2 regions of the Pseudomonas sp. MDT2-39-1 genome follow, and region 2 is predicted to be linked to the other one. Evidence: riboswitches for the same ligand, from Rfam matches in the RefSeq annotation. Region 2 holds a riboswitch; the other holds the start of a gene.
What was found. A riboswitch is a leader RNA that binds a small molecule or an ion and turns the genes downstream of it on or off. The one in region 2 is predicted to bind cobalamin.
Positions count from the first base shown of each region.

Region 1 (10,915 bases), 1.7 Mb from region 2:
AGTTCCGGGTCCGGCCGATCATCGCCGGGCACCAGAATCAGTTGTACGCCGCGTTGGGACAGCTCCACCAGACGTTCGACACCGTAACGCCAATAGGCGATGCCGCCGTGCAACGAAATCAGAATCACCTTGGCGTGGCGCAGCACTTCGTCGACATACAGATCGACCGACGCGTGATTCTGCACCTGCATCGGGTTGGCCAGGCGCACGCTCGGGTAATCATCCGGCAACTGTTGCGCCGCTTCGGCGAGCAGCGCCAGGCTTGAGTCACCGCTGCACAGGATCACCAGCTCGGCCGGGGTTTGTCCAAGGTCGGCGATGTTGTCATCCGACACGAATCCGCCGGGCTGGGTCCTGAGCAGGTGCATGGCTTAAACGCTGAGCGCAGCGCGCAATTGCGCTTCGATTAGAATTCCGTCCAGTTCCTGGCCGATCAATACCAGGCGCGTGGCGCGCGCTTCATCGGCGCCCCACTGACGGTCGAAATGCTTGTCGAAACGCGTGCCCACGCCTTGGATCAGCAGGCGCATCGGCTTGTTCGGGATCGCCGCGAAACCTTTGACCCGCAGGATGCCGTGCTGGACCACCAATTGGGTCAGTGCGTCCAGCAGCAGGCTTTCGTCAGCCTGCGGAAGTTCGATGGAGATCGAATCGAAAGCATCGTGATCGTGATCGTCCTCGCCTTCGTGGTGGTGATCGTGATGGCTGTGACGGCTGTCGATGTGTTCCTCGGAACCGGCACCGAGGCCGATCAGCACGTCCAATGGCACGCGCCCGCTGCTGGCTTCGATGACTTTTACCGCTGGCGGCAGTTCTTCGGCGACTTCCAGGCGCACACGGGCCAGGTCTTCAGGGCTGATCAGGTCGGCCTTGTTGAGGATCACCAGGTCGGCGCTGGCCAGTTGGTCGGCGAACAGCTCGTGCAACGGCGATTCGTGGTCCAGGTTCGGGTCGAGTTTGCGTTGGGCATCGACCTGGTCCGGGAAAGCCGCGAAGGTGCCGGCAGCAACGGCCGGGCTGTCGACCACCGTGATCACCGCGTCAACGGTGCAGGCGCTGCGGATTTCCGGCCACTGGAAGGCTTGGACCAGAGGTTTTGGCAGGGCCAGACCCGAGGTTTCGATGAGGATGTGGTCGAGGTCGCCGCGACGGGCGACGAGTTCGCGCATCACCGGGAAGAATTCTTCCTGAACGGTGCAGCACAGGCAGCCGTTGGCCAGTTCGTAGACGCGGCCGTTGGCTTCTTCTTCAGTGCAACCGATGGAGCACTGCTTGAGGATCTCGCCGTCGATGCCCAGCTCGCCAAATTCATTGACGATCACCGCGATGCGACGACCCTGAGCGTTGTCGAGCATGTGCCGCAGCAAGGTGGTTTTGCCCGAGCCGAGGAAGCCGGTAACGATGGTGACGGGGAGTTTGGCCAGTGTTTTCATCGGATGCCCTTTGGCAAGGTGGCGGGCATACGGGACGACAATCGCAGCGACGGGCGCGCGCGGAAGAGTTCGCCACCGGATCACCCCGCCCGGTTGTAGTGAGAATCTGTGTCGAGGCAGGTCTCCTGGCTGACGGTGTGCCGGGCGGTTGGCCTGGCATTCGCTGCGCCTTCCCGCGAACCCGTTGGACAGGGCTTTCAGTGGCGTGGCAGCGAACATCACCGTTCACAGTTGCGGGGGCAGCCGCGGCATCGACCGCGTTCCCTTCTTAGCTTCGGCAAATGCCGAAGAACCTCGAAAGCGCAAGGCTACGCATCGTCTTGGGGCGGGTCAATGTCCGCAATGACGATCTCTGTGGCGAGGGGATTTAGCGAAACGTCGCACCGCCCCCTTCGGCGGCGAAGCCGTCGCAAAACCTGTTTGCGGGGTGTGCCTGAAGAAATGCAGGGGCCGCTTCGCTGCCCAAAGGGGATAAATCCCCTCGCCACAGATAAATCCCTTCAACACAGTTACACCCCTCAATTGCGAGATGAGAACCCATGCCAATTGACGCCAAACCCCCGCCCATGCTCTCCTACACGCCTTGTTACGGGTGCCCTTCACAGGGTGAAACGGGAAACCGGTGAATCATGTGCTTTACTCAAGCCATGTCAGTCCGGTGCTGCCCCCGCAACGGTAAGCGAGCGAAGCGTCAGATCCACTGTGCCAGCAGTTCGGCATGGGAAGGTGATGCTTGCAGGTCAAGGCGAAAGCCAGTGCCCCTCGTGAGCCCGGAGACCGGCCCGCAACAGAAAGTGACCATTACGATCACTGAATAACAAACCCGCGGTGGGCGGGCGCTGTTTGAACCTCTGCGCGCCCGATTCGCAGGGGTTTTCCATGCGCTCTATTCACCCGCTGACAGACCAGAGGGAAGCGCCATGTCGATCATCAGCAGCACTAGCCACACAGCGGCCAGCACCACCACGACCCTGACTCAACGCCTGACCGCTGCCGTTTGCGCATCGATCCTTGGCGCTTGCCTTGTGTATTTCGCCGGTTTCTCGCACATCGAAGCGGTCCACAACGCCGCGCACGATACCCGTCACAGCTCTGCATTCCCGTGCCATTGAGACCTGCTGACATGATCAAGCGTATTGCGCAAACCGCAGGGTTCTCCGGGCTTCTGGCCGCCCTGTTGCTGACCCTGATGCAAAGTTTCTGGGTGGCTCCGCTGATTCTGCAGGCCGAGACTTTCGAAAAATCCGAGCCCGCCGCTGCTGAAGTTCACGAACACGCCGCCGGTGTTGCCGCTCATACCCACGATGCCGAAGCCTGGGAACCGGAAGACGGCTGGCAGCGCGTGTTGTCGACCACGGGCGGTAACTTGGTGGTAGCCGTTGGTTTCGCCTTGATGCTCGCCGGGCTCTACACCTTGCGCGCACCGACTAAAACCTCGCAGGGCTTGCTCTGGGGCCTGGCCGGTTACGCGACCTTCGTGCTGGCGCCAACCCTTGGCCTGCCGCCTGAACTGCCGGGCACTGCCGCGGCCGATCTGGCGCAACGGCAACTCTGGTGGATCGGCACGGCCGCCTCCACGGCTGTCGGCATCGCCTTGATCGTGTTTAGCCGTCACTGGCTGATGAAGATCCTCGGCGTGGCGATTCTCGCCGTTCCGCATGTGATCGGCGCGCCGCAACCGGAAGTGCACTCGATGCTCGCTCCGGAAGCCTTGGAAGCACAGTTCAAAATCGCTTCGCAGCTGACCAACGTCGCGTTCTGGCTGGCCCTGGGCCTGATCAGCGCCTGGTTGTTCCGCCGCAAAAGCGATGGCCAATACCACGCATGACGGATACCGGCACACCGCCGACTTTAGTCGTCGGCCTGGGCTGCCAGCGCGGCTGCCCCGCCAGCACGCTGCGGGCGTTGCTCGATCAGGCACTACAGGCTCATAAAATCGGACTTCACCAGATCAAGGCCCTGGCCAGTATCGACCTGAAGCGTGATGAACCTGGCCTGATCGAGCTGGCTGCGCAACTCGCATTGCCGCTGATGTATTTCAGCAGCGAGCAATTGAAAGGCTACAAACCGCGACTCAGCCATCATTCGGACATCGCGTTCGAACGCACCGGTTGCTACGGCGTGGCGGAAAGTGCCGCCCTGGCCCTGGCCGAACAACTGGCCCAGGCACCGGCAAAACTGCTGATTTCGCGACAAAAATACGCCCAGGCCACCCTGGCATTGGCCTGCGTTGCGTAAGATCCCCGATAATCCCCGCCTTCGATCATGAGCAATCTTCATCTGAAGCCTTACTCACGCCCTTTTTCTGACAGACTCTTTTTTCAAAGGAACGGACGATGACCGTCTACTTCATTGGCGCAGGTCCCGGCGACCCGGAACTGATCACCGTCAAAGGCCAACGGCTGATTCGCAGTTGCCCGGTGATCATCTATGCCGGCTCTTTGGTGCCCGCCGCCGTGCTGGAAGGCCATTGTGCCGAACAGATGGTCAACAGCGCGGAGTTGCATCTGGAACAGATCATCGAACTGTTCAAAACCGCCCATGCCAACGGCCAGGACGTGGCGCGGGTGCATTCGGGTGATCCGAGTCTTTACGGGGCGATTGGTGAGCAGATTCGTTATCTGCGAGAACTCGGGATTGCGTTTGAAATCATTCCCGGCGTTACGGCTACTGCCGCGTGTGCGGCGCTTTTGGGGGCTGAGCTGACGTTGCCCGACATTTCCCAGAGCGTGATTCTGACCCGCTATGCCGATAAGACCGTGATGCCGGCCGGTGAAGAGCTGGGCAGTCTGGCGCAGCACGGGGCGACCATGGCGATTCATTTGGGGGTCAATCATCTGGAGAAAATCCTCGCCGAATTGCTGCCGCATTACGGCGCGGACTGCCCGATCGCGGTGATTCACCGGGCGACCTGGCCGGATCAGGATTGGGTGGTGGGGACGATTGCGGACATTGCGGCCAAGGTTGCGGCGAAGGGTTTTCGGCGCACGGCGTTGATACTGGTGGGGCGGGTGTTGGGCAGTGATCAGTTCAGCGAATCATCGCTGTATCGCGCCGGGCATGCGCACTTGTATCGGCCCTGAGTCACGCTAAATCCCCTCGCCACAGGTAAATCCCTTCACTCACAGATAATCAATCGTCCACAAAAAAACGGCACTCACGGGTGCCGTTTTTTCATTTCGCAGCGAACACCTTACTCAGTAGTAGGCATTTTCTTTCTGCGTGTGGTCAGTCACATCCCGTACACCCTTGAGCTCGGGAATGCGCTCGAGCAAAGTGCGCTCGATGCCTTCGCGAAGGGTGACATCTGCCTGGCCGCAGCCCTGGCAACCGCCGCCGAACTTCAGTACGGCGATACCGTCTTCGACCACATCGATAAGGCTGACCTGACCGCCGTGGCTGGCGAGCCCCGGGTTGATCTCGGTTTGCAGGTAGTAGTTGATGCGCTCGTTGACCGGGCTGTCGGCGCTGACCATCGGAACTTTGGCGTTTGGCGCCTTGATCGTCAGCTGGCCGCCCATGCGGTCGGTGGCGTAGTCGACTACCGCGTCGTCCAGGAAGGCTTCGCTGAACGAATCGATGTAAGCGGTGAAGCTTTTGAGCCCCAGCGCGGTGTCTTCAGGTTTCTCTTCGCCCGGCTTGCAGTAAGCAATGCAGGTTTCGGCGTACTGGGTGCCAGGCTGGGTGATAAAGACGCGGATGCCGATACCCGGGGTGTTCTGCTTGGAGAGCAGATCAGCCAGATAATCGTGGGCGGCGTCGGTGATGGTAATAGCGGTCATGGAAACTCCTCGCAGGCTTGGGCGCAGTTTACGCCAATCATCGCGCCGTACAAAGTCCTAGTATTTTTGTCGGGAAAGAGCCATCGCCGCTTAAGTAACCGTTTCGCCGTCAATCCGGGCTTTAAGCCACTGATAGCTGCGCTTTTCTACCCATTCGTAACTTGCCCAGGACGCCAGACCAATTGTCGCCGCGCAAACGACGAACATCACGTAGGGATTCACGCCATAACGCTGTGCGACAAATCCACCGGCAGACAGCACCAGCACGTGCATCAAATAAACCGAGTAGGAGCAATTGCCGAGCAATTTGAACAGCCGATTGTTCTCGACATAGCGCTCCAGCGAAATGCACGCCATCACCAGCACCGCGCTCGGCAAGCCCCAGGCCAGGAAGCGTGGGGCCGGCGGCCAGTGATAAATGGCCAGCAACGCGCCGCCAATTCCCAGCAGCGGCAGCCACAGTCCCGGCTTGATCCAGCGTTGGCGGTAAAGCATACCGATGGCGATCCCCAGTAAGAACTCATAAACGATGTCCGAACGGTAGAACTCGCTGACCCAGCCATAGCCGGTCCAGGCCTGGCATACCGCGAACAGCAACGCCGCAACGATCAATAACCTGAAGTGCAAGCGGAACAGCAGTGCCCAGCCGAACAGCAGGTAGAACAACATTTCGTAGTTGAGGGTCCAGCCGACGTTGAGGGTCGGATAAATCCCATAGCCGCCCGGATTCTCCGTAGGAATAAACAACAGCGACAGCAGGAAGTGCGACCAGTCAACCGTCTGATCCGGCAACACCGGCCGAGCGAATACCACGACCAGTGCCATCAGCACCGTGTACAGCCAGTAAGCCGGGACGATCCGAAACAGTCGGTACAACAGAAACCGCATCGGTGGCAGTGACTTGCCCTCGGTGGACAGGAAGATCACCAAACCGCTGATGACGAAGAAGATGTCGACGCCCACGGCGCCCTTGTCGATAAACGCCTGCCCCACCGGCCCACGGGCCTGGAAGTCGAAGAAAATCTGCATGAAATGGTGGCAGACCACCGCCCAGGCTGCGATGGCGCGCAGGGCTTGTACAGAAATCAACATCAACGCCCCTCCCGTTCCCAATCCCAAACCACCACAGATTCCCTGTGGGAGCGGCGGTGCGACGACTCGACTTGCTCGCGAAAGCGGTATGTCAGGCAATACTTACGTCGACTGACACACCGCTTTCGCGAGCAAGCCCGCTCCCACATGGGTTCAGCGTTGCCTTACAGATCCGACACCGGGCAGCAGTCAAAAGTCGATCAAAGATTCTCGTATCGGTTCATGTCCAGCACGCCCTCTTCCACTGGCTCGGTTTCGTGGAGGTATCGGCTCAGGTCATGGAAGTAAAACCAGAACTGCGGATGACTGCGGCGAACACCCCAGCGCTCGACGATTTTCTCGAAGCGGTGCGCGTCCTTGGCGTTTTCCATCGCATCGACGAACGCCGGCACCTGGTCGGCGGGAATGTTGAACATGAAATTCGGGTAGCTGCTGAGCACGCCCGGGAAAATGGTCAACGTATCGAGCCCCGGCTGATAGCGCAGCGATTCACCGAGCAGGAATGCCACATTGCTGTGGGCCCGGTTGCGCAGCAGGCTATAAACCTCGCGCTTGCCGCCAGCGGTTTCGATGCGCAGCATGGTCGCTTCCGGCAACTGATCGATGACCCGCAAACCGGCCGCCGGGCGTGAAGTCAGGCGACTCAGCGCCTGCTCGGCATTCTGCAAGACCGGGTCGATGTTCGGGCGCGAGCAGTAAGCGCCGTCACAGCGGTTGATCGGATCGGGCCTGGCATTGAGTTCGCCGTAACGGGACAGCAACTGCATCGCAAAGTCGCGCTTGGGGTCCTTTTCATCCAGTTTCAGTGCCGTCGGCGTGTCATTGTCGATGGCTTCGTAATCCAGCCACATCTTGAATTGGCCGCCGCTCTGGTACCAATCATTGAGGTAATCGTCCCGCGAATCGGCCGGCATCAGGCGCAGGAAATTCTGCTCGGCGCCGTTGCGGATCAGGTCGAAGTACAACCGCGTCTGGGCTTGATGAGACACGTTGCCGAACACATCGAAGTTGACCGCCAACTGATAATACGTGCGCTCCAGCAGTGGAAAATCGAACAGCCACAGGGTCTGCGGCACGTCGCCGATCAGGCCCTTGTTCACCGAAGCGCTGTCGAAATGCCGAAAGATGCTCAGCAGCGCGTTGTCATTTCCCGCCCATAGGGTCGACCAGCTCGGCGCCGGCAGATCGGCGTAATTGTCCCGGCGTAGCGCTTCGTACTCGTTGCGTTTGTTGCGGTAGTCATACCACAGGCTCAGGACGCTGCCGACTTCGTCGTTTTGACCCGGCATGGCCAGCAACGGCGTGGCCTGGCCGCGATAGTGCGGGTCGGTGATGTAGAGGTCGTGTTCCGGTGCCTGAAACAGCGCCCAGAAGTTATCGCGGATGACATCGGTGGCGATCTGGCCGCGGCAGACCGGGCCGCGAATGAAGGTGCGTACAAAGTATTCGGCGTTATCGAGCATGAACTGATAACGGGCCTGCGCCGGGATCGCTTCGAACGTGGTGAACGGATTGGCCCGTCGTTCCGGCCCGTATCCCGGCAAGGCGTTGACCTGCCAGTTACCGTTGTAAAACAGGCTTTTGATCCGCGCTATCTTCGCCGCGCTCAGCGGATAGGTGATGTGGGTCTTGTGCACGATCACGCCCTGCACCGGCCACAAGCGGTAATACACCTGAGTACCCGGATCGTCGTTTGGCCGGCGGGTGTTGATCAGGTCGATAGGCTGCCCGGTCGGGGTTCGCGAGCGCACCCACTGGAAGTAATGCCCTGGCTCGCCATCCTTGAAGTAGAGGTGGGCGAGGAACCAATGCTCGAACAACCAGCGGCCGACCAGACTTTGCCGCGCGCCCGGGGCGTTAAGCAGATTTTCCCACTGCACCACCTGCAAGGCTTCCTTCGCGCTCGGGACCAGGCCTTGCTCATCGATTGGCGCACCCGAGGCCAGCCAGCGTTGCAGTGTCTGGTATTGCTGGTCGGTCAGGCCGGTGACCGCCAGCGGCATGCCTTCTTTTGGGTGGGTACTGGCGTAGCCGTCAAACTCCGCCGGCATGGCGCACATGTTTTCCCGGTTCAGGCCCAGCACGATGTCTTCCGGCAATTTGGCGTTGGGTTGCAGCGGGGTTGTGTGGCCCAGCTCCAGCATTCGCGCCATCAGAGCGGCCTGGCTGCCTTGGGCGTCGAGGACCGAATAGAAGCCCTTCTGCTGCCAGGCACGTTTACCGAACGCGTCATAAAACAGCCGGGTCGGCGCGGCGGCCTGGCTGCGTTCTCCGTCGTAGACCGGGGTTTTAGTCGCGCCACGCGCCACCCCTTCGCCGCTGCCCAGATTGAGCTGACAGGCGGAGTCGTAGCAGGCATGGCAGGCCACGCACTTTTCGGTGAGGATCGGTTGGATATCCCGGCTGTAGGAAATGTCAGGTGAAATCGCCGGACCTTGCGCAACGGCATCCCAGCTTAAAAGCAGCATAAAAATGCTGGTGATGACGCGATACGACATGTCCCTGGTCCCGATCATGAAAAACGCCGCGATTCTACCGGTGTGGCAACCGCACAAACATGAGCGATATTCATGCAAAACCGGGACATGCTCTAAAACCGCACAGGTTTGCTATCATCCCGGCCCTTCGTCATGGTCTTTCCGAGTAGTCCCAATGTCCGATCGCAGTGTTCGCCTTCAAGCTCTCAAGCACGCCCTCAAAGAGCGCATCCTGATTCTCGATGGCGGCATGGGCACGATGATCCAGAGCTACAAGCTCGAAGAGCAGGATTACCGCGGCAAACGCTTCGCTGACTGGCCGAGCGACGTCAAAGGTAACAACGACCTGTTGGTGCTGACCCGTCCGGACGTGATCGGCGGCATCGAGAAAGCCTACCTGGATGCCGGCGCCGACATTCTGGAAACCAACACTTTCAACGCCACCCGGATTTCCATGGCCGATTACGGCATGGAAGAGCTGGCCTACGAACTGAACGTAGAAGGTGCCCGCCTGGCGCGCAAAGTCGCCGATGCGAAAACCCTGGAGAACCCCGACAAGCCACGCTTCGTCGCCGGCGTGCTTGGCCCTACCAGCCGCACCTGCTCGCTGTCGCCGGACGTGAACAACCCCGGCTACCGCAACGTGACCTTCGATGAACTGGTGGAAAACTACACCGAGGCCACCAAAGGCCTGATCGAAGGCGGCGCCGACCTGATTCTGATTGAAACCATCTTCGACACCTTGAACGCCAAAGCCGCTATCTTCGCCGTGCAGGGGGTTTACGAAGAACTGGGCGTCGAATTGCCAATCATGATTTCCGGCACCATCACCGACGCCTCCGGCCGCACCCTGTCCGGCCAGACCACCGAAGCGTTCTGGAACTCGGTGGCCCACGCCAAACCGATTTCCGTCGGCCTGAACTGCGCCCTCGGCGCCAGTGAATTGCGTCCATACCTGGAAGAGCTGTCGAACAAGGCCGGCACCCACGTCTCGGCGCACCCGAACGCTGGCCTGCCGAACGAGTTCGGCGAGTACGACGAGCTGCCGTCGGAAACCGCCAAAGTCATCGAAGAGTTCGCCCAGAGCGGCTTCCTCAACATCGTCGGCGGCTGCTGCGGCACCACGCCGGGCCACATCGAAGCCATCGCCAAAGCCGTGGCCGGTTATGCGCCTCGTGAAATTCCAGAAATCCCGAAGGCCTGCCGCCTCTCGGGCCTGGAACCGTTCACCATCGATCGCAGTTCATTGTTCGTCAACGTCGGCGAGCGGACCAACATCACCGGTTCCGCCAAATTCGCCCGTCTGATCCGTGAAGACAATTACACCGAAGCCCTGGAAGTCGCCCTGCAGCAGGTCGAAGCCGGCGCCCAGGTGATCGACATCAACATGGACGAAGGGATGCTCGATTCGAAGAAGGCCATGGTGACCTTCCTCAATCTGATTGCCGGTGAACCGGACATCTCTCGCGTGCCGATCATGATCGACTCCTCCAAGTGGGAAGTGATCGAAGCCGGCCTCAAGTGCATCCAGGGCAAGGGCATCGTCAACTCGATCAGCATGAAAGAAGGCGTCGAGCAGTTCATTCATCACGCCAAACTGTGCAAGCGCTACGGCGCCGCTGTGGTCGTGATGGCCTTCGACGAAGCCGGCCAGGCCGACACTGAAGCGCGCAAGAAAGAAATCTGCAAACGCTCCTACGACATTCTGGTCAACGAAGTCGGCTTCCCGCCGGAAGACATCATCTTCGACCCGAACATCTTTGCCGTGGCCACCGGTATTGAAGAACACAACAACTACGCGGTGGACTTCATCAATGCCTGCGCCTACATCCGTGACGAGCTGCCGTACGCGCTGACCTCCGGTGGCGTGTCCAACGTGTCGTTCTCGTTCCGTGGCAACAACCCGGTGCGTGAAGCGATTCACTCGGTGTTCCTGCTGTATGCGATCCGCAACGGCCTGACCATGGGTATCGTCAACGCCGGTCAGCTGGAGATCTACGACCAGATCCCGGCCGAGCTGCGTGATGCGGTCGAAGACGTGGTACTCAACCGTACGCCGGAAGGCACCGACGCCCTGCTCGCCATCGCCGATAAGTACAAGGGCGATGGCAGCGTCAAGGAAGCCGAGACC
Region 1 covers NZ_CM142716.1:418,582-429,496, forward strand. The annotation lists gene cobN (cobaltochelatase subunit CobN) at 1-368, opposite strand, end outside; gene cobW (cobalamin biosynthesis protein CobW) at 372-1,433, opposite strand; cobalamin riboswitch at 1,532-1,745, opposite strand; cobalamin riboswitch at 2,007-2,233, shown strand; gene ACYZTM_RS02135 (CbtB domain-containing protein) at 2,354-2,545, shown strand; gene ACYZTM_RS02140 (CbtA family protein) at 2,557-3,261, shown strand; gene ACYZTM_RS02145 (cobalamin biosynthesis protein) at 3,258-3,671, shown strand; gene cobM (precorrin-4 C(11)-methyltransferase) at 3,770-4,516, shown strand; gene nfuA (Fe-S biogenesis protein NfuA) at 4,631-5,215, opposite strand; gene ACYZTM_RS02160 (acyltransferase family protein) at 5,306-6,307, opposite strand; gene ACYZTM_RS02165 (fatty acid cis/trans isomerase) at 6,508-8,805, opposite strand; gene metH (methionine synthase) at 8,960-10,915, shown strand, end outside.
Region 1: linked by a shared signal. The riboswitch ahead of ACYZTM_RS02135 (CbtB domain-containing protein) and the one ahead of cobO (cob(I)yrinic acid a,c-diamide adenosyltransferase) in region 2 are both predicted to bind cobalamin.

Region 2 (10,915 bases):
GCTTGCGCCAGTCGCACACCGCCTCCTGCGCCGGTGGTTCGCGCGCCCATTGTTTTTGGTAACCCGCAACCCTTTTCCCCCGAGGCAGAGGACGTGCTGTTCCGCGCGCTTGGTCTTGTGGGCACGCCGTATCGTTGGGGCGGTAACACGCCGGATTCGGGTTTTGATTGCAGCGGCCTGATCGGTTACGTCTACCGTGACGTCACCGGTATTTCCCTGCCGCGTACCACCCGCGAAATGATCAGCATGCAGGCGGCCAACGTCGGCAAGGAAGGCCTGCAAACCGGTGACTTGATCTTCTTCGCCACCAATGGCGGCTCCCAGGTCAGTCATGCCGGTATCTACGTCGGCGAAGGTCGCTTCGTCCACGCGCCAGCCACTGGCGGCACGGTGAAGCTGGACAGCTTGTCCAAGGCTTACTGGCAGAAGGCTTACCTGAGTGCCAAGCGCGTTCTGCAGCCTGAGCACTTGGCGCGCAATCCATAGCGTCCTGTCCGAAGAGGTTGTCATGACCGCTCGCACACTCAATCTCGATGATTCCCTGTACCAATACCTGCTCGACGTTTCCCTGAGGGAAACGCCGCTGCTCAAGCGTTTGCGCGACGAAACCCAGGCGCTGCCCATGGCTCGCTGGCAGGTGGCGCCGGAGCAGGGGCAGTTCCTCGCGTTATTGGTCAAACTCATCGGTGCAAAGCGCCTGCTGGAAGTCGGCACGTTCACCGGTTACAGCGCGTTGTGCATGGCCGCTGCGTTGCCGGAGGACGGTTCGCTGATCTGCTGTGATATCCCCGGCGACTACAACGCTATCGCGCGTCGATACTGGCAGGAGGCGGGCCTCGCCCATCGCATAGATCTGCGTCTGGCGCCTGCGCTGGAAACCCTCGCCACACTGGATCAGCCTGGGCAGTTCGACCTGATCTTCATTGATGCCGACAAAGCCAATTACCCAGGTTATCTGGAGCATGCACTGCGTCTGCTGCGCGTCGGTGGACTGGCGGTGTTCGATAACACGCTGTGGAGTGGGCGGGTGCTCGAAAAGGATCCCGAGAGTGCAGACACCCGAGCCATCCAGGCGCTCAATCGCGCCTTGAAGGATGACTCGCGGGTGGATTTGTCGTTGTTGCCGTTGGGCGATGGATTGACGCTGTGCCGCAAACGCTAAACGCCCCCCTTGTAGGAGCGAGCGGTGCGGCGATCCTACAAGGGGGGCTGTTGCAGTTACTTCGCGGTCGACACCCGCCACACCTTGTTCCCCACATCATCAGCCACCAGCAAATCTCCCTGCTGATCAATCACCACGCCCACAGGTCGGCCCATGGCTTTCTCATCCGCGTTGAGGAAGCCTGTGAGCACATCAATCGGTTGCCCGGTCGGCTTGCCGCCCGCGAACGGGACGAAAATCACTTTGTAACCACTGTGCGGCTTGCGGTTCCACGAGCCGTGCTGGCCGATGAAGGCACCTTCCTTGAACTGCGCTGGAAGCGTGTTGCCCTCGGCAAACGACAGGCCCAGCGACGCGGTATGCGGGCCGACCGCGTAGTCCGGCGCAATGGCCTTGGCCACCAGGTCCGGGTTTTGCGGTTCGACGCGAATATCGACATGCTGGCCGTAATAGCTGAAGGGCCAGCCGTAAAACCCGCCGTCCTTCACTGAGGTGATGTAGTCCGGCACCAGGTCGCTACCGATTTCGTCCCGCTCATTGACCGCCGTCCACAGGGCACCGGTCTGAGGTTCCCAGGCCAGGCCGTTTGGATTGCGAATCCCCGAGGCGAAGATACGGTGATTGCCGGTGGCGCGATCCACTTCCCAGATCGCCGCGCGACCTTCTTCCTGATCCATGCCGTTTTCGCCGACGTTGCTGTTGGAGCCGACCGTGACGTACAGCTTGCTGCCGTCCTTGCTGGCGATGACGTTTTTGGTCCAGTGGTGATTCAGCGTGCCACCCGGCAGATCGATCACCTTGATCGGCGGCGACTTGATCGCCGTGTCGCCGTTTTCATAGTGAAAACGCAGCAAACGGTCGGTGTCGGCGACGTACAGGTCATTGCCGACCAGGGTCATGCCGAAAGGCGAGTTGAGGTTTTCCAGGAACACCGTGCGGGTTTCGGCGATGCCGTCGTGATCCTTGTCCCGCAGCAGCGTGATGCGGTTCGGGCTGGGGACGCCAGCGCCGGCACGCCCCATGACCTTGCCCATGACCCAGCCGCGAATGCCTTTACCGTCATCGGGTTTGGGGGGCGCGTTGGTTTCGGCCACCAATACATCGCCGTTGGGCAGCACATACAGCCAGCGCGGGTGATCGAGCCCTTCGGCAAATGCCGCCACCTGAGTGCCCGCCGCTGCGGTGGGTTTCGCACCCGCAGGCCAGCCGATCGCCGGGGCGATATTCACCGTCGGGATCAGGGTCTTGTTCGGTTCTGGCAGCTTGGGTGACGGGCCGGTGCCGTCGGAGACTTGCAAGCTGGAGGTTTCACCGCAGGCGGCGAGCCCTCCGGCGAGCGCGATGACGAGAACGAGCTGGGGCTTGCGCATGCGGGTCTTCCCTATGAATGCATTGACTTAATCATAGAGAAGATTTGAGGCGCGATGGTTCAACCGGTCAGCCGCGGGTTTCCTTGAACAGCACGGCGATGCCAGGGTGGTAGTTGCCGGCTTCGTTGCGCAACTTGCGATAGGCGTACGGGAAATACCAGGCCACGGCGCAGCTGTGTTCCTTTTGCAGGTCGTCGACCATGTCCTGAAGTTCTTCCGGCGTTGCGCTCTGCTGAGCCTTTTGTGGCGCAACGAACAGGCAGCCGAGTTTCAGGTCGCTGGCGTAGCTGATGCGTTTGGCGTCGCTGGTGATGTCTTGCAGCGCCTGAGTCAGGTTCAGGCTATTGACCCGCGGCCAGCGTTGAGTGGTCTGAAGGTAGGCGCGTTCTTCGGGGGAGGCGATAAACAGATCGGCGCGGCCGTTGCGTTCGCCTTCTTCGTTTTGCTTGCGCGTGGTGGTTTGTTGCAGTGTGACCATTTCCGCCATCCAGGCCGCGGCGGAGAGCAAGCCAAGGTTGGCTTTTTCGTCGTACCAGTAAGGCGTGTCATTGTCGCCGCGAACGGCATTGAAGCGGTCGATACAGTCAAACCAGCGTTCCAGCACCGGTCGCAGGAATTCCAGCTTCGGGTTGCTGATGATCATGCCTTGCATGTTGCTCACCCTTGTAATTGTGTTAGTGGGTTATGTGGCGCTTTGATATCACTGCTGGCAGTGTGGTGCAAGATTGGTGTCAGGTAATTGATGGGCGGCAGTATATCGAGCGCCCGGGCTTTGTCTTCAATTGACGCTCCACCCCCAACCCTCTAACCTTCGCGGCTTGTTTCAGGTGCTCTGTGGCGAAGGTCGACAGAGTGAAACAGGGAAGCCGGTGAGTGACTACCTTCGCGCGGCGAAACGTCATGAACCCGGCGCTGCCCCCGCAACGGTAAATGAGTAAAGGCTGCGCGAGGGCCTGTCATCAGCTTTTTCCTATACCGCTTTCAGACACAACTCGAAGGGCCGGGCCTGCTGTGGCGCAGGGCTGCGTTGCTCGGAGCTTGTTTGGAACGACCAAACCACGCTCCTCGCGCCTTGCCTGCGCCACAGCAGCCCCGGCGCGGTATAGGAAAAAGCTGATGACAGGCCCTAGCCACTGTGTCGACTGTCGACATGGGAAGGCGCGCAGTCCGGCGCAAGCCGCTCATGAGCCCGGAGACCGGCCTGATTCATCCAACGGCATCACGGTGGGCGATGCCAGGCTTCTTGCCGTCTATTCTTGTGCCTGCCCGCCGTTATCCAGTCTCAACGGAGAGCTCCCCCATGACTGATTCCCCTGATCGTGACGAACGCCATCTGGCGCGCATGCAGCGCAAAAAAGCCGTGATCGACGAGCGCATTGCCAACTCGCCGAATGAGTGCGGCCTGCTGCTGGTGCTGACCGGCAACGGCAAAGGCAAGAGCAGCTCGGCCTTCGGCATGCTCGCCCGGTCCATGGGGCACGGCATGCAGTGCGGCGTGGTGCAGTTCATCAAGGGGCGCAACAGCACTGGCGAAGAATTGTTCTTCCGCCGCTTCCCGGAGCAAGTGCGTTTTCATGTGATGGGCGAGGGCTTCACCTGGGAAACCCAGGATCGCCAGCGTGACATCGCCGCCGCCGAAGCTGCTTGGGAAGTGTCCCGCGAACTGCTGCGTGATCCATCGATCGGCCTGGTGGTGCTCGATGAGCTGAACATTGCCCTCAAGCACGGTTACCTCGACCTGGATCAAGTGCTCACTGACTTGCAGGCGCGTCCGCCGATGCAACACGTGGTAGTCACCGGTCGCGGCGCCAAGCCGGAGATGATCGAGCTGGCCGATACGGTCACCGAAATGGGCGTGATCAAGCACGCGTTCCAGGCCGGGATCAAAGCGCAAAAAGGCGTCGAGCTGTGAATACAATTTTATGAAAAGCATACGTCATTGCCCGGCGGTGCTGATCGCCGCGCCGGCCTCCGGTCAGGGCAAGACCACCGTCACGGCCGCGCTGGCCCGTTTGCATCGCAATCAGGGGCGCAAGGTTCGCGTGTTCAAGTGCGGCCCAGACTTTCTCGACCCGATGATTCTCGAGCGCGCCAGCGGTGCGCCGGTGTATCAACTGGACATGTGGATGGTCGGCGAGCAGGAAAGTCGCCGACTGTTGTGGGAAGCCGCCGGTGAAGCCGACCTGATCCTGATCGAAGGCGTTATGGGATTGTTCGACGGCACGCCGTCCAGCGCGGACTTGGCGCGGCACTTCGGTGTGCCGGTGCTCGGTGTGATCGACGGAACGGCGATGGCGCAGACTTTTGGTGCGCTGGCGTTGGGGTTGGCGAAGTATCAGCCGGATTTGCCGTTTGCCGGTGTGTTGGCTAACCGTGTGGGCACGTTGCGCCACGCACAATTGCTCGAAGGCAGCCTGACTGAGGGCTTGCGCTGGTACGGCGCGTTGTCGCGCGAGACCGGAATCGAATTGCCGAGTCGTCATCTCGGTCTGGTCCAGGCCAGCGAGTTGAACGATCTCGACCTGCGCCTCGATGCGGCGGCTGAATCATTGGCCAGCAGTTGCGATGTAGCGCTGCCGCCGCCCGTGGAATTTGCGGCTCCTGAAATAATCGTCGCCGAGCCTTTGCTGGCCGGCGTGCGAGTCGCTGTGGCCCGTGATGAAGCGTTCGCCTTCACCTACGGCGCGAGCCTGGATTTGCTGCGGGCCATGGGCGCCGAATTATTGTTTTTCTCGCCGATCCGCGATGCTGATTTGCCGGAGGCTGACAGTCTTTATCTGCCGGGCGGTTATCCGGAGCTGCACCATGTGGTGCTGTCACAGAACGCCTCGATGCTGGATGCGATCCGCGCCCATCATGCCGCCGGCAAACCGTTGTTGGCCGAGTGTGGCGGGATGTTGTACCTGCTTGATTCGTTGACCGACGTCGAAGGCACTCGCGCTGAATTGGTCGGTTTGCTGGCCGGTGATGCGGTGATGCAAAAGCGTCTGGCGGCGCTGGCGTTGCAAGCGGTTGAGTTGCCGGAAGGTTCGTTGCGCGGGCATACGTATCACCACTCGCTGACCAGCACCGAGCTTGAGCCGATTGCTCGTGGCTTGAGCCCGAACGGCGGGCGAGGGGCGGAGGCGGTTTATCGTGAGGGGCGGATGACCGCCTCTTATGTGCATTTTTATTTTCCGTCCAATCCTTCCGCTGTAGCTGCATTGTTTGCGCCTGACCGTGAGGCCGCCATCGCGAGCAAGTCGAATCGTCGCACCGCCGCTCCCACAGTTGAAAATGTGTTGCCTGAAGAAATGCGGTCCACTGTGGGAGCGGGCTTGCTCGCGAAGAGGCCATGACTGACAACGCATTCAGCCAAGCCGAACGCGAAGCGGTTTATCGGACAATTGCCGAACGCCGCGACATGCGCCACTTCAGCGGCGGCACGGTCGAGCCCGAGTTGCTACGGCGCCTGCTCGAAGCCGCCCATCAGGCCCCCAGCGTCGGCTTGATGCAGCCCTGGCGTTTCATCCGCATCAGCGACCGCACACTGCGCAGCAAGATCCAGCAACTGGTGGAAGAAGAACGCATCCGCACCGCCGAAGCCCTCGGCGAGCGCACCGACGAATTCATGAAGCTCAAGGTCGAAGGCATCAACGACTGCGCCGAGGTGCTGGTCGCCGCGTTGATGGACGATCGCCAGCGCCACATCTTCGGGCGTCGCACCTTGCCGGAAATGGACACGGCCTCGTTGTCCTGCGCTATCCAGAACCTCTGGCTGGCCTCTCGCGCCGAAGGTCTGGGCATGGGGTGGGTGTCGCTGTTCGAGCCGCAAGCGCTGGCGGATCTGCTGGGTTTGCCGCCCGGGGCCAAGCCATTGGCGGTTCTTTGCCTCGGCCCGGTCAAGGAATTCTATCCGGCGCCGATGCTGGTACTCGAAGGGTGGGCGCAGGCGCGTCCGCTCAGTGAGTTGCTGTATGAAAATTATTGGGGAGTGAGTCAATGAGTGTGGCGTTATTGAGTGTCGCCGCGGTGGCGCTGGACGCGCTGCTGGGTGAACCCAGACGCTGGCATCCGCTGGTGGCGTTCGGCCGTTTTGCCGACCGCATCGAGCAACGTTTCAATGGTGAGGGGCGTGGCTGGCGCAGCCATGGTGTCACCGCTTGGGTGATTGCAGTATTGCCGCTGACGTTACTGGCCACGGCGTTTTCCTGGGCGCCCTATGTCGGCTGGATAGTCGAGATTCTTGCGCTCTATTGCGCCCTCGGCATGCGCAGCCTTGGTGAACACGTCGAGCCGGTGGCCAAGGCCCTGCGCAGTGGTGATCTGGACGAGGCGCGCACACGTGTCGGCTATCTGGTCAGCCGTCAGACCAGCGAGCTGGATAAAACCGAAGTCGCCCGCGCCGCCACTGAATCTGTATTGGAGAACGGCAGCGACGCGGTGTTTGCCGCGTTGTTCTGGTTTGCCGTGGCCGGCGCGCCCGGCGTGGTGCTCTATCGCTTGAGCAACACCCTTGATGCGATGTGGGGTTATCGCAACGAACGCTTCGAACGATTCGGCTGGGCCGCGGCGAAGATCGACGATGTCCTCAACTACATTCCTGCGCGCCTGGTGGCGTTGACCTACGCGTTGCTGGGCAAAACCCGACTGGCGTTGAAATGCTGGCGCACCCAGGGCCCGACCTGGGACAGCCCGAACGCTGGCCCTGTGATGGCGGCCGGTGCCGGTGCACTCGGCGTCGAGTTAGGCGGGGCAGCGATTTATCACGGTGAACTGCATCAGCGCCCGCAACTGGGCGAAGGTGTGCCAGCGGATGCCGACTCCATCGACCGTGGCTGGCAATTGGTCCAGCGCGGGGTATGGTTATGGCTGCTGATTCTCTGCGTGGGAGCTGAATTCTATGCTTGAGCACGGTGGCCGGTTGCGCAAGGCGGCGCTCGAATACGGCATTGCCGAAGCCGATTGGCTGGACCTGTCCAGCGGCCTCGCGCCGTGGCCATTCCCGATCCCGGACATTCCGCTGCGGGCCTGGGCGCGCTTGCCGGAAACCGATGACGGTCTGGAGCAGGCAGCTTGCGACTATTACGGCGCTGCCCAGGTGCTGCCGGTCGCCGGTTCGCAAATGGCCATCCAGTTGCTGCCGCGTTTGCGTCGGGCCGGCAAGGTCGGCGTGCTGTCGCCGTGCTACGCCGAACACGCGCAAGCGTGGCGGCGCAATGGCTACATCGTGCGCGAAGTGCTGGAGCAGGAAGTCGACTTCTATATCGACAGCCTCGACGTGCTGGTGGTGGTCAATCCGAACAACCCGACGGGCCTGAGCCTGCCCCCGAGCCGTCTGCTCGACTGGCATGCCCGGTTGGCCTCGCGCGGTGGCTGGCTGGTGGTCGACGAGGCGTTCATGGACAACACGCCGCAGTTGAGCGTGGCGCCGTTTGCCCATCAGGTCGGCTTGATCGTGCTGCGCTCCTTCGGCAAGTTTTTTGGCCTGGCCGGTGTGCGGCTGGGCTTTGTGCTGGCTGAGCGCAAGCTGCTCAAAATGCTCGCCGAGCAGGTGGGGCCGTGGGCGGTCAGTGGCCCGACACGGGTGTTGGGCCAAGCTTGTTTGCTCGACACCGAAGGCCACGCCAGGCAGCGCGTGCGCAGCGAAGCGGCCAGCGAACGCCTGGCGCTTTTGCTCGGGCAGTATGGTTTGCAGCCGCAGGGTGGCTGCGCCTTGTTTCAATGGCTGATCACCGAGCGTGCCGAAGCGCTTCACGAGTTCATGGCACATCGTGGCATCTTGCTGCGCTTGTTCGCCCACAACAGCAGCGTGCGTTTCGGCTTGCCTGCGGATGAGGCGGACTGGCTGCGTCTAGAACAAGCACTTCAGGCCTTCGCCAAGGAATTCCAATGACCACGTTAATGGTGCAGGGCACCACGTCCGACGCCGGTAAAAGCACGCTGGTGACGGCGTTGTGTCGCTGGGTCACGCGTCATGGCGTGCGTGTCGTGCCGTTCAAGCCGCAGAACATGGCGCTCAACAGTGCCGTGACCGCCGACGGTGGCGAAATCGGCCGCGCCCAGGCCGTGCAGGCCCAGGCCGCCAACCTTGAGCCGCAAACCGACATGAATCCGGTGCTGCTCAAACCCAACAGCGATACCGGCGCCCAAGTGATCATTCATGGTCGCGCGGTGACGACGATGAATGCGGTTGCCTATCACGACTACAAAGCCATCGCCATGCAGGCGGTGCTGGCCTCTCATGAACGATTGAGCGCGGCCTATCCAGTGGTGATGGTCGAAGGCGCGGGCTCGCCGGCCGAGATCAATCTGCGTGCCGGCGACATCGCCAACATGGGCTTTGCCGAAGCGGTGGATTGCCCGGTGGTGCTGATCGCCGACATCAACCGCGGCGGGGTGTTTGCGCATTTGGTGGGCACGCTGGAACTGCTGTCGCCCACCGAACAGGCGCGGGTCAAAGGCTTCATCATCAACCGTTTTCGCGGCGACATCGCCTTGCTGCAGCCCGGCCTCGATTGGCTGGAAGCGCGCACCGGCAAACCGGTGATCGGCGTTCTGCCGTATGTGATGGATCTGCACCTCGAAGCCGAGGACGGTATCGATCAGCGCCAGACCGACAAGGTCGAGCGCGTGCTGAAAGTGGTAGTGCCGGTGTTGCCGCGCATCAGCAACCACACCGATTTCGATCCGCTGCGCCTGCATCCGCAAGTGGACCTGCAATTCATCGGCCCCGGTCAGGCGATCCCGCCGGCGGATCTGATCATTCTCCCCGGCTCAAAGAGCGTGCGCAGCGACCTCGCGTATTTGCGCGCCAATGGCTGGGACACGGCCATCAGTAGTCATCTGCGCTACGGCGGCAAAGTGCTGGGGATTTGCGGCGGTCTGCAAATGCTCGGTGAGCAGGTGCATGACCCGCTGGGCCTCGAAGGCGCGTCGGGGTCCAGTGCCGGTCTGGGCTTGCTGGCGTTCGAAACCCGGCTCGAAGAAGAGAAGCAATTGCGCAATGTGCGCGGTCATCTGGCGCTGGAAAATGCTGAAGTCAGCGGCTACGAAATTCATGCCGGCGTGACCACCGGGCCGGCGCTGGAAAACCCTGCCGTGCAGCTGGACGATGGTCGCTGCGAGGGTGCGCAAAGTGCTGACGGGCAGATTTTCGGCACCTACCTGCATGGCCTGTTTGAATCCCCGGCAGCGTGCAGTGCGCTGCTGCGCTGGGCGGGTTTGCAGGATGTGCAAGAAGTGGACTACCACGGGTTGCGCGAGCGCGATATCGAGCGGCTGGCGGATCTGGTGGAGAAGCATTTGGATACCCGATTGCTGCGTGAACTCTGCGGGATTTGAGGTGGATGAGAGGACGCCTTCGCGGGCAAGTCGGATCGCCGCACCGCTCGCTCCTACAAAAGCACTGCTGCCACCTGTAGGAGCGAGCGGTGCGGCGATCCGACTTGCCCGCGAAGAGGCCAGTAGTTACACCGAACATTTATAGGATGTAACCATGCTGCAACTGATCATCGGCGGCGCCCGCTCCGGCAAAAGTCGCCTCGCTGAAAAACTCGCGACAGACAGCCAGCTTCAGGTCACCTACATCGCCACCAGCCAACCGCTGGACGGTGAAATGAACGAGCGGGTTGCCCATCACCGCGCCCGTCGTCCAGCCGAATGGGCGTTGATCGAGGAACCGGTCGAACTCGCCCGCGTTTTGCGCGAAAGCGCCCGCGCCGACCGTTGCCTGCTGGTGGATTGCCTGACCCTGTGGATGACCAATCTGCTGATGCTCGACGACAACGAACGCCTCAACGCAGAACGCGAAGCCCTGCTGGACTGCCTGGCTTCTTTGCCGGGTGAAATCATTTTCGTCAGCAACGAGACCGGAATGGGTGTCGTGCCGCTGGGCGAATTGACTCGCCGCTATGTCGATGAAGCCGGTTGGCTGCATCAAGCCCTGGCCGAGCGCTGCCAACGTGTCGTCCTGACCGTCGCCGGTCTGCCCCTGACTTTGAAAGGAACCGCGTTATGACTCAATCCTGGTGGCTGAACCCATGCAAGCCGATCGACGCTCAAGCCGTCGAACAGGCGCAGGCACGTCAACAGCAACTGACCAAACCCGCCGGTTCTCTCGGCCAACTTGAATCGGTGGCCGTGCAATTGGCGGGGCTGCAGGGGCAGGTCAAACCGAGTCTTGAGCAACTGTGGATTGCCATTTTTGCCGGTGACCATGGCGTTGTGGCTGAGGGCGTGTCGGCATTTCCTCAGGAAGTCACCGGGCAGATGCTGCATAACTTTGTCAGCGGTGGCGCGGCAATCAGCGTGTTGGCGCGCCAGCTCGGCGCTTCCCTGGAAGTGGTGGATCTCGGCACGGTGACGCCATCGTTGAGCCTGCCAGGCGTGCGTCACCTCAACA
Region 2 covers NZ_CM142716.1:5,140,856-5,151,770, forward strand. The annotation lists gene ACYZTM_RS24075 (C40 family peptidase) at 1-486, shown strand, start outside; gene ACYZTM_RS24080 (O-methyltransferase) at 509-1,162, shown strand; gene ACYZTM_RS24085 (PQQ-dependent sugar dehydrogenase) at 1,219-2,532, opposite strand; gene ACYZTM_RS24090 (hypothetical protein) at 2,600-3,184, opposite strand; cobalamin riboswitch at 3,341-3,560, shown strand; gene cobO (cob(I)yrinic acid a,c-diamide adenosyltransferase) at 3,833-4,444, shown strand; gene ACYZTM_RS24100 (cobyrinate a,c-diamide synthase) at 4,455-5,870, shown strand; gene bluB (5,6-dimethylbenzimidazole synthase) at 5,867-6,517, shown strand; gene cbiB (adenosylcobinamide-phosphate synthase CbiB) at 6,514-7,422, shown strand; gene cobD (threonine-phosphate decarboxylase CobD) at 7,415-8,407, shown strand; gene ACYZTM_RS24120 (cobyric acid synthase) at 8,404-9,855, shown strand; gene cobU (bifunctional adenosylcobinamide kinase/adenosylcobinamide-phosphate guanylyltransferase) at 10,010-10,531, shown strand; gene cobT (nicotinate-nucleotide--dimethylbenzimidazole phosphoribosyltransferase) at 10,528-10,915, shown strand, end outside.